2 regions of the Syntrophothermus sp. genome follow, and region 2 is predicted to be linked to the other one. Evidence: riboswitches for the same ligand, from Rfam matches in the RefSeq annotation. Region 2 holds a riboswitch; the other holds the start of a gene.
What was found. Region 2 has a riboswitch for cyclic di-GMP ahead of HPY90_RS11210 (transglutaminase domain-containing protein). Riboswitches for the same ligand answer to the same signal wherever they lie in the genome.
Positions count from the first base shown of each region.

Region 1: linked by a shared signal. The riboswitch ahead of HPY90_RS12055 (prepilin peptidase) and the one ahead of HPY90_RS11210 (transglutaminase domain-containing protein) in region 2 are both predicted to bind cyclic di-GMP.

Region 1 is NZ_JABUEX010000046.1:10,077-15,738, reverse strand. Features, by position in the region: gene HPY90_RS12065 (methyl-accepting chemotaxis protein) at 165-986, shown strand; gene HPY90_RS12060 (type IV pilus twitching motility protein PilT) at 1,127-2,350, shown strand; cyclic di-GMP riboswitch class I at 2,429-2,514, shown strand; gene HPY90_RS12055 (prepilin peptidase) at 2,777-3,517, shown strand; gene HPY90_RS12050 (type II secretion system protein) at 3,605-4,096, shown strand; gene HPY90_RS12045 (GspE/PulE family protein) at 4,293-5,662, shown strand, end outside.
Region 2 is NZ_JABUEX010000038.1:18,531-24,192, reverse strand. Features, by position in the region: gene HPY90_RS11225 (DUF5615 family PIN-like protein) at 121-495, opposite strand; gene HPY90_RS11220 (DUF433 domain-containing protein) at 492-731, opposite strand; gene HPY90_RS11215 (DUF3892 domain-containing protein) at 1,163-1,348, shown strand; cyclic di-GMP riboswitch class I at 1,491-1,577, shown strand; gene HPY90_RS11210 (transglutaminase domain-containing protein) at 1,672-2,565, shown strand; gene HPY90_RS11205 (response regulator transcription factor) at 2,865-3,518, shown strand; gene HPY90_RS11200 (hypothetical protein) at 3,935-4,627, shown strand; gene HPY90_RS11195 (hypothetical protein) at 4,677-5,288, shown strand; gene HPY90_RS11190 (hypothetical protein) at 5,425-5,662, shown strand, end outside.

The DNA.
Region 1 (5,662 bases), on a different contig from region 2:
CGTTGCTGTACAGAAGTATATTGCGTATTACGTGCAGCGCTGCAGACAAATAGTGTCAAAATATTGTTTATGGCCCTGAAGAACGGGCATAAGAGCCGGGGTAGCATGGTGGGGAGAGGTTTGGGAATCCTATATGCCAGTAAAGCAGCAAGGGGGGACGGTAAGTGGAAGCGATCGATTTTTGGAGGAACTATGCGGAGATTGGGCGCAGGATTCTTCACTTCTGGGACAGGGCAGTGGCATATGCTTCTGATACCGAGAAATTTACCGTCGTAGAGGAAAAGAACTTTGAGGTGCCCTTCGCTAAAGTGGGAAAGCCGGTTCAAAAAGGGGGCGCTATTGAACGGGCGATGCTTACCAAACAGCCCGTAGTCATTGAGGTAGACGCGTCCGTATATGGTGTGGCTTTAAAGAGTGTTGGCGTACCTGTTTTGGATGACCATGGCAACGCCATCGGGGTTTACGGGATAGCTTTTCCGCGAGATATCGCGGTGAAAACAAGAGAAATGGCCCAGGCTTTTCGGGAAAACATGCACCAGATTGCAGCAGCTATTGAGGAAACGGCAGCTTCGGCTAACGAGATCAACCTGAGCGCCAAGCGGCTGCAGGAAGAGATTCAATCGGCGGTAGAAGCGGTCAGGAAGATTGAAGAAATAGCGGGAGCTATCAGGCAGATCGCGGCGGAGTCTAAAATGCTTGGTCTCAATGCGGCTATTGAAGCAGCCCGCGCTGGGGAACAGGGTCGGGGTTTTGCGGTTGTAGCAGACGAAGTCCGTAAGCTGGCGGAGGAGTCAAGAAGCCTGGTAGACACGGCTCAAGCCATGACCAAGAGCATACACGAGGTCACAGAACACCTAGGAGATTACGTAAACCAGATGGTGAGGGGTACCGAGGAGCAGGCGGCGGCGGCAGAAGAGATCACCGCTTCAGTAGAGGAGGTAGCCTCCCTTTCGGAGCAGCTGGAGGAGATTGCGGCCAAGCTGTAGCATTACGCCGCTCAAACTGGCAATGACTGTAAATAGGTTCGATCCTTTGGTCGTATGTATTCTGATAGACGTCGAACCTGTAGTTGCGCTGGTTAGAGAGACGCCTCTTTATAGGGGTTGATAAACAGGGGGTTGGTGTTTTGCCGGGTGAGCGTCAAGAAGCGGAGCACGATGTCACAGGGGGTCCAGCAGGAAGAGGATACAAAAGAGAATCGTTTTTTCACGACCTTCTTGTATGCGCGGTACGGCTGGGGGCCGCCGATCTTCACCTCACCGTGGGTAAGCCTCCGGTAGTGAGGCTGAACGGAGTCCTTTGGGACCTCGGAGACCTGGCGGCCAGAGGCCCGGACGAAGGCCGCAGGGAAGTTGGACAATTTTTACATATGTGGCCCGAGGCTGGCCATGCCCTGAATCCGGTGCAAACCGAAGAAATTGCCACCTGTTTGGTAGCGGATTCCCGCCGCTCCGAGGAGATGAAGAAGAAAGGCAACGCCGATATCGCGGTGTCGCTCCCTGGGCTTTCGCGGTTTCGGGTAAACGTATACCGGCAGCGAGGAAGTTTCGCTGTGGCCTGCCGGGTTTTGGCCAGCAGAATACCTACGGCCGAAGAACTCTTCCCCTGCACGCCTTCAGTGGGTCTGGTGGTGCGGCGGCTGGCCGAACTGCCGCGGGGGTTGGTATTGGTAACCGGGCCTACCGGCTCGGGCAAATCGACTACTCTGGCGGCTATGGTCAATCACATCAACGTAAACTTTAAGAAGCACATAATAACCCTCGAAGACCCCATCGAGTACCTGCACCGGCATAAAAAGAGTATCGTGAACCAGCGTGAGGTAGGAGAAGACGTGGAGAGTTTTGCCGAAGGATTGAGGGCTGCCCTGCGCGAAGACCCCGACGTTATAATGGTAGGTGAGATGCGGGACCTGGAAACGATAGCTACCGCTATTACCGCAGCCGAAACCGGGCACCTGGTTCTGTCCACCCTGCATACCAATACGGCGGCGGAGACGGTGGAGCGTATAATCGATGCTTTTCCTCCGCACCAGCAATCCCAGGTTAGAGCCCAGCTGGCTTCGGTGCTGCACGGAGTTATATCTCAACAGTTACTTCCGCGCCTGGACGGGCAGGGACTGGTGTGTGCAGCCGAGGTTTTGGTAGTCACCCACGCGGCGAGAGCACTGATCAGAGAAGGTAAGACCCATCAAGTCCCTTCAATCATTGAAACGGGAGCTCAGGAAGGGATGATACCTCTGGATCGTGCCTTGGCCGAACTGGTGAGAATGGGTGTGATCACAGAGGAGCGGGCAAGGGAAAGAGCTGCCGATTCCCGCCTGCTTTCCAGGTATCTGGAAAGGCGAGGTTAGGGACGGGCTGGTCCATATCATATAATGAAACGGTTGCCAGGGTAGCCAGAATGCGGTTATAATATCGTGGAAGTACATAACAACTGAGGGCAAACTCACCGAAAGGTGAGGGCGCAAAGCCTCGGGCCTAAGGGCGAGGAGTCTATGGCGGCCGGGTTGCCTTAGGAAATTAACCCCAGAATTCCTAAGTACAGCGTAGCATATCTTAGGTTCTGGGGTTTTGTATTATAGACGACACTGATTTATGAATTAGACGCTGATTAACGCTGATGAATAACTGGTGAGAAAACAATTCGGAGATGGAATCTTACGCGTATCAGATCCAGCACTGTTTGATAATAAGGTTAAGTTTTTAGAAAAGACTATTGTTAATCTACGACTATCAGCAGACGAACAAAGGGGAGGGGAGTGCAGGTGGGGACGGGGTTGTTGGTTTTTTTTCTGGGCCTATCGGTCGGGAGTTTTCTCAACGTCTGCATCGAACGCCTACCTAAGGGAGAATCCGTGATATCCCCCCCTTCACATTGCACCGCCTGCGGGCACAGGCTGGGATTGCTTGATCTGGTCCCGGTATTGAGCTACATTTATCTCAAAGGCAGGTGCCGTTACTGCCAAACCCCCTTTTCCCTGCAATACCCGGTGGTCGAGATGGTAACTGGGCTGCTCTTTGCCGGTGCCTGGGCGCGGTTCGGGTACTCCTGGAATGTCCTACTCGCCTGGGTGTTGGTGTCCTGCCTAACCGTCATCACCGTGGCCGACCTGAAACACATGGTCATACCGGACAAGGTAATCGTTTTTGCCGTGTTGGCAGGTGGAATTTTGGTGTACCTGGATTCCTGGACTCGGTTGAAGTGGGGCCTGGCGTCAGGACTGGGGGCCGCCGCTTTCCTGGCGCTGGTTTTGGTGGTGTCTAGGGGCGGCATGGGCTGGGGAGATGTTAAACTGGCAGGAATTTTGGGCTTGTTCCTGGGCGCGAGCGGCACCTTGGTGGGGCTTTTTGTGGCTTTTGTTTCTGGAGCCCTGGTCGGTTTATCGCTGGTGGTCGCAGGCAGAAAAGGCGCCAAGGATCTCATACCCTTTGGCCCTTTCTTATCCCTCGGGGGCCTGGTGGCCTTTTTCTGGGGGCAGGAGATTGTTGACTGGTACCTGAAGCTGCTGGTGCCGTAGTGAAGGGGGTGAGACTCAGAGGGAACCTGACGGGGAATAAGGATTATCGGTAAGCTTCAGGCAATCTTAAGAAAAGGAGGAGATGTTATGTCACTGTCGAAAATTAGGAGAAAGAAGCAGAAGGGTTTTACGCTGGTAGAACTGATGATAGTGATTGCTGTCATTGCGGTTTTGGCTGCGGTGTTGATTCCCAAATCGAATTTGGTCCAGAATTCTGCGCGGGAAACGGGAGTTCTTGCTAATGCTAGACAAATTCAGGGCATAATTGAGGGAATGATGCATAAAAACTACAGCAGTGGAAGCGAGTTTCGAAATGCCTTAGAGAGCAAGATCAATGGCATTGATATGACAAACCCGTTTACGGGCAAGATCGATGCCGAACAGAGGAGCGCGGCCCAAGGTCCGAGCGGCAACTATGCCGTCGTGATTTCAGCGGATGCCGCGCCCGGTGGAGGCAGCAATGAGTATAAGGGCATAGTCTGGGTGCAAGTCAGCGATGGTACTGATCTGGCCATAGTGATAACTGCGTATGGGGCAGATAAGCTACCCATCGAAGGTGGCCCCATTAGAGTCCGGTAGGTTTGTTTTCAGTCGATGGTTCCAGCACTTTTATTTTTGTTGTTGAATCCGACTTACTTTACACACCACTATCGCGGTAACATGGCTACGTCGGTCCGGGGACTACGCACAGGAAACTTTCCCGGTAACTTTGCTTTAGATAGCTCGACTTACTTAGCTTAAGCCTCAAGTTTTTCCTGCTTGCGAAGGGACGTTGATGTTTAGGATGAACCAGGAAAGTAGAGGCAGACCCCGGCTGGGCGAACTCTTGCTCCAGGCCGGGGCCATAACCGAAGACCAGCTGCAGCAGGCTCTGAAGCTGCAGAAGGAAGCTGGGCCGGGCCAGCGTCTGGGGGATATTCTGGTAAAGAACGGTTTTGTTACGGAAGCCGAGCTGGCCAGGGCCTTGGAAGAACAGCTGGGGATCAGGAGCATCGATCTGAAGATCGCTCCTATCGACGTGGAGGTAGCGCGCAGGATCCCGGAGAACCTGGCGCGCCGCCACACGGCCATCCCTGTCCAGGTGGTAGACGGTGCTCTTATCGTGGCCATGAAGGACCCCCTGGACATGCTGGCGGTGCAGGACATCCGCCTGGTAACAGGCATGCCGGTAACTCCGCTGCTGGCCTCAGAAAAGGACATCCTGGACACCATCGAAAACGTGTTTTCCCAGCGAAGGGCGGCTGAGCAGGCGGCCCGCGACGCGTCCAGGATGCAGGAAGAGGCTGCAGCCCAGGCGGCAGCAGCTCTCGATATCGAGAGCGCGCCTGCGGTGAGGCTGGTGAATTCTTTAATCGAAAACGCGGTCCGGAGCCGGGCCAGCGACATACATATAGAGCCCAGCGAGAAGCGGATGCGGGTGAGGAACCGGGTGGACGGAGTTCTCCACGAAGTATTGAGTACGGATATACGGGCCCACGCTCCGGTTGTGAGCCGCATCAAGGTTATGGCCGGCCTCAACATCGCGGAAAAAAGGATACCCCAGGATGGAAAGATAGTAACCCGGGTGGACGGGCGGCCTGTAGACCTGAGGGTTGCTACCATGCCGACCGCCTACGGAGAAAAGGTGGCCATCAGGATTCTCGACCGGGCTTCTTTTTTTATTGATAAATCTCAGCTGGGGCTGAGCCCGGAAGATATAGAAAAATTCAACCGGCTGGTGAGCCGCCCCTGGGGTATAATTCTGGTAACGGGGCCTACCGGCAGCGGTAAGACCACGACCCTGTACGCGATGCTGGCCGAGATGGATTCGGAGCGAAAAAACATCGCTACTTTGGAGGATCCTATCGAATACGACATGGAAGGGATAAGCCAAACCCAGATTAACGTCCAGGCCGGGCTGACTTTTGCCAGCGGCCTGCGGACCATGCTGCGGCAGGACCCGGACATCATAATGGTGGGAGAGATACGGGACGAGGAAACCGCGGAGATCGCGGCCAGGGCGGCATTGACTGGTCACCTGGTGCTTTCGACGCTTCACACCAACGACGCTGCCAGCACCGTGATCCGCTTAATGGATATGGGACTGATGCCTTATCTCATAGCTTCCTCCTTAGCTGGAGTCATAGCTCAGCGCTTGGTGCGAAA
Region 2 (5,662 bases):
TGCCCAAAAACTAAGATCGATCACATCAGGAGGTACTGACAAAGTTGCGTAACCGATGCCTCCGCACTTTCATTTTGCAAAAACTCCTTAACGGTGGCCAAGTCTCCCTCTAGCTCGTCCTCAGTGGACAGGGAGAGTCCTTACCTTAACTTTGTCTTCGGTCACAGAAATTATAGCTCCTCTTACCAGGTCCATCTTCACCCCTGGTAGTACCTGGCAAAGAATTTTGGCTACGGCCTGTGGGTGAGGTATGGCTAAGCGGAGGGTTATAACGCTCGGCTGTGAAGCATTAGTAATGGCGAGAAGAGCTGAAAAATCTAAGTCCTGGGTTATAATGACCATCTGGTGCTTGCATGCGTAACGTAAAATTTCTTCGTCGGAAGCTGCGGGAGAAAGAACGTCGCTTACTCTGACTACGGAATAACCCGCTTTGCGTAGCAATTCACACGTGAGAGGCGAAATATGAAGGTCTGCCAGATACCGTAAAGTTTTCAAGATTCCTGGGCCTCCCAAGGTATAGGTCTTGTCTGCTCTGTAGCAAGCCAGGCACCGTACATCAGGCTCTGCCGTATGTCTTCTTCCTCCAGTTCCGGATAAGCGTTAAGAATAGCAGGAATATCCATTCCGGAAGCTAAAAGCTTCAAAATAAAAGCCACTGTAAAACGCGTACCGCGTATGGTGGGCTGGCCCATGGATATTTGGGGGTTTACAGTTATGCGGTCAAGCTTCACAAACACCACTCTCCTGGTTACTATTCTACCATGATTTCCACCACTAGAAACTTACAGGTTGCATAACCGTACTACTTCACTACTACCAGCGTCGGGCCTGCCGCAGTCCTCCGCGAGTCGAATCCTGGGGCTGGCGCTTCCACTTATTCATCCCTGGCATTTGCAGGATGGAGGGGCTTTAAAAACCTGTGTAGGGTGCAAGAATTGGGGGTATTTGTCCGGGTAATTTTCCTATTGTTTTAGCACAATAGGAAGGATAAGGAACTGTTTTTTCAGAAATCTAGTCTGCAAATAACCCCCCGAAATTATCCTCCAACCTTCCTTTCTCGGTTCACGCTTCTAATAGATATGTTGGCTCTGGTGGTGCCAGAAGTACACATACCTGATCCTGGGCAGGGAAAACTAGGGAAAAGGCTGAAGGAGGTCGTGCTATGCCCAGGATAGCGGATATTATGCGGAACGAAGAAGGACAGGTTGTAGGGGCTGTTCTCGATGACGGGCGTGTTGTCAGCATGGACGAGGTAATGGCAGAAGTTAAAAAGGGGAACATAGCCGGGGTAACGGTGGACGTGGACCGGCAGGGACGCGAGTATCTCCGGGCGGACGTGGAAATGTGAAGGCCACTAGGACCATAGCACCGAGCTATTGGTACGAATAACCCAAATCGGACCCAAAGTTCTTGGCAGGGCGACATAACTGTGGTAGGATTTTTGTAGAAAACATGGTCAAAAGCGCGAAGACAACAAAATAGACTGTGTTTCCTGATAAAGGCAAAGCCATCCAAAGATGGTGACGCAAAGCTATAGGGGCTAAAGCGAACATTCGCCATGCCAGCCAGCTGCCAGGAGCCGGGTCTGGGTTATTTCGAGGAAAGATTTTACCAGGGCCGCTTGTCAGCATGGCAGGCGGTTCTGGTTTTTTGTTGGGGGGAGGGATAACCGTGGTGGCCAAGAAGCGGGTCCTTGCCGTAGCTCTGGCGTTAATGTTTTCTTTGAGCACTATGTACGGATATGTCGGTAAGGCATGGGCCGAATACAGTGTCAGTTTCGCCTCACCCTCAATAACTATTACCGCGCCTTCTAGAAACAACGCTGAATGTTCTGGAAAACTGCTTATTGAAGGGACATCTACCCTTACTCAGGTGTGGATATGCTTGCGCGGGCCGGAAAAGGAGCTGGAGACGTACTCGGTTCCTGTCAAGGAAGGAAGGTTCTCCCGTACCGTGAACCTTCGTTTTGGTCCCGGGGTCTATACCGTATGGGCGGGGGACAACCCGCGCCGCTTCGACGGGAGCATCCGGTTCACGGTAAACAGCCTTGAGGATGAAGATTGGCGCTATATTTCTCCCTCGGCCTACGTTGACAGTGATAGTGCGGTTATCAAGTCGCTAGCCGAATCCTTGGTGGATTCTGGGGCCTCAGACATGGACAAGTTTAGGAGCATTCATGCATGGGTGACGCAGAACATTGCCTACGATTGTGCTGCGGATTCGAACACGGATAGCTCCATGGTACCTGCCAGTCAAACCGTTACGCTTCGCAAAGGGATTTGCCTCAACTACGCGCTAGTCACCGCGGCTTTGGCGCGAGCGGTTGGTTTACCCGCTAAGGTAGTGTATGGCCAGGCAGGAGCGGAAAATGACGGGTTTTTGCCCCAACTCCATGCCTGGAATGAGATACTAGTGGATGGCAAGTGGGTATCGGTGGATGCCACGTGGGATGCTGGTTACATCAAAGACGGCAGGTTTATTCGTAAACCTTCTACCACCTATTTCAACCCAGACGAGTCACTTTGGCGGAAGACTCATCATCCTCTAGAAGTAACCCTGGATTAATCCTGATCCCGGTCGCTTCACCCGCCAGGAATAAGAAAAGTAAGTGACTTCTTTGTAAAGAAGGGATGACAAACCGCTGTGGGAAGTAGCCAAGAAACAGAGGGGGATTAATACCATCGTTCATACGGTGGTATTTTTTTGTTGTTGAGGAGGAACTTAACAGCGTGTGGCGAATTAAATTACCATAGAGACTAATCCTAAATTTTGGGGATGAGATCCAACTTTTTAGGCGAAGTTCAAGGCAAACGATAATAGCAACGGAAACGCGAGCGGATGATGAGAAGGGTTATAACAAGGTGATGCTTATGGGAGCATTCCGCATCCTGTTATCGAGTAATTCGAGCCAGTGGAGGGACGGGCTGGCAGCGGCTTTCGCAGCCAGTGGCAGGTTTGAAGTAGCTGGGTCGGTTGATCTCGACCAAATGATTCAGACGGCGGAGCAGCTGCAACCAGAGATAGTACTGTGGGAGCTGAAAGAAGATTTGTTGTACATGTTAACGGAGTTAAAGGCCTGCTGTCCGTTCACCGTGACCGTGGTAATGGTTGGCAATCCTAACCGCTTCAATCTTTTGGAACTAGTGAGAACTGGGGTGATGGGCTGTCTGCCCTTACGACTCTTGCCGCAGCAAATCGTGAGCGCGGTGGAGTTGGTGGTAGGGGCTGGACTTTTGTGCCTGCCCCGTCCTGACCTGAAAACCAGTTTGGGTTCGGATACTGGTGAAAACAAGGGGACGGTTTCAATCCTGTCCCGGCGTGAGGAGGAAGTGCTGGCAATGCTGGGAAAGAAACTGTCGACCCAGGAAATTGCAGCCAGCCTTTATTTATCGGAATCGACGGTTAAGACCCATTTACGCAACATTTTCCGTAAGCTCGGAGTACGTAACCGGACAGAAGCAGTAGCCGCTGCTTATCAGCTCGGGTTGGTCAAAAACGGGAACATGACCATAGGATAGCCGTTACGAGAAGGAACAGGTCGCAGCGGAGTGGTTGTCTTTGTATAGTATTTGTACGTAATAGGTATTAAAAAGTTAAAAGAAAGAGGCAAAGCTAATTAGCAAAGACTTGAGGCCGGGTAGGAGCTTGAAGGCTGCTTCCGGCCTTTTTTTGTTGCCATTTTCCCCGTCTCACATGCGTGGGAAGGGGACTAGCCCGAATCGCAATATGGGTTTAACTCGCCGTCTTTTTTCTGTCCTTTCGGTCGATAGAAGGTTAGGATAAGAAGCTGCTAGTATGGAAACGTAGACTAGAAAGAGGAATGTCCGGCAACTATTCGGTGTTGAAAGGGGTGATTGACGCCATAGGTTAGACTTCGATTCAGAATGGATGAGAGAATAGATCACTGTAGGAATGGTAAGGGGGTTTTTAACAAATGAGAAAAATCGTGGTTATATGTGTCATGGCGGTTATGACTTTGACCTTGGTCGGTTTCGGCTTTGCGAAATGGTCCGATACCGTTACCATCAGCTCCGACGTGGAAACCGGTAACCTGCAAACGACTATTGCGCCTGGCGGGGTAAACGATCCTGGTGCCGACCCGCAGTACGGTCCGGGGCATAATGAGGAAGGCAAGGACGTTGCTTCAATCGAGTGTGTCCAGGGCGAAGGCGAGAACGCTGACCACTCTCTGAATGTAACCATCGAGAACGGATACCCGTTCTACAAGCCCGGTTTTACCTTCGTAATCACCAGCACTGGCACGGTGCCTGTCAAGATTGAGGATATTCAGGGTCCGAACTGGCAGGGTGACCTGGCTCCTTTCATTAAAGTAGCCGGTTGGTCGTTTACTGTGGACAACCCAGCAGCTTACGGATTACCAGCAGAAAATTTCACTGTCGAGTCTGATGAGAATAACTCCACGTGGGATGGTCTGGTCGAGGCCATCGGACACCAGCAGCTGCACCAAAACGGCACCTTGACCGTGAATCTGGAGTTCTATATAGACGAAACCGACAATGGACAAGAAGACGGCAACCTTTGCCCGATGAACGCCTCGGCGACCGGAACCATTACCATCAAGTCCTCGCAGTGGAACGAGGTTGGGACTGCTGAAACGGTCGAGTAAGTGTTAAGACCGTGCTCCACCGCAGGTAACCTAGGAAGGGGGACACCTCGTGACGGCTATTAAGAGAACCTTGTGTGTATTTGCGATTCTGGTGGCTACCTTGACCGCTATGGGCCCGGGTTATGCCCGGTGGAGTGACGTACTCAAAGTGCGGATGCGCGGTGAAACCGGTATCCTAGCGGTGGGCATTAGGTGTGAAGAGGTTCGTGACGGCTATCAGGGACACTGCAACAAAGAATGTTCCCCCAGCAGCATAACGTGGGTAGACGGTGCTTACTCCTGCGACATTGACGGGGTACCTGCTTACGAGAGTGGAGACCTCTTGATCAACAGCGGGTGCCCCCACTATTCTCCCGTATGCAGGGTCAAGATAGGTAACGGGGGTACGATTCCTGCTCGGCTTAGAGGCCTCGACTTTGAATGGTCAAGTGACGAGTCTCCTGGCTGGGTGACTGTATTCAGGTGGGTTTTGACCCTCCCGGACGCCCAGACACTGTGCGGGGTCAACCTGAGTTCGCTGCAAAGAGCGTTACAGGGATGTGTGCTTGATCCTGGCCAGGAAGTTTTTCTTGAGTTCAGTATGAGATGCATGAGCGACACGGCCAACGGAATACTGACCGTTAGCCCGGATTATGTGCGCTGGAACAAACAGCTTGAATAGGAGCCTATACTCACATCACGCATCGCCGTTCCGGTAGCTTATGAAGCTAAGGATCCGCGGACGGTAGCGAAGAGTAGAAAGGTTGAGGAAGATTCCAACCGGATATGGACGGAGTTTCCAGGGAGGTGGAGAGTAGGTGACGAGGAAGATCATGGTACTTTGTGTGGCGGCCGTCTTGATTCTGACCCTGGCTGGCTTCGGTTTTGCAAAATGGTCAGACACAGTCGTCATCAATACTCAGGCCCAAAGCGGCGAATTGAAATGGGGCATTCTTGAAAATTCGGTTTTCCAGATGGATAACGGTCCTGACTATCATTCCGAAATGGGCGGCGGTATGCTTGATGTCTACCCCGATCCGGAAGGGAAGAATGTGG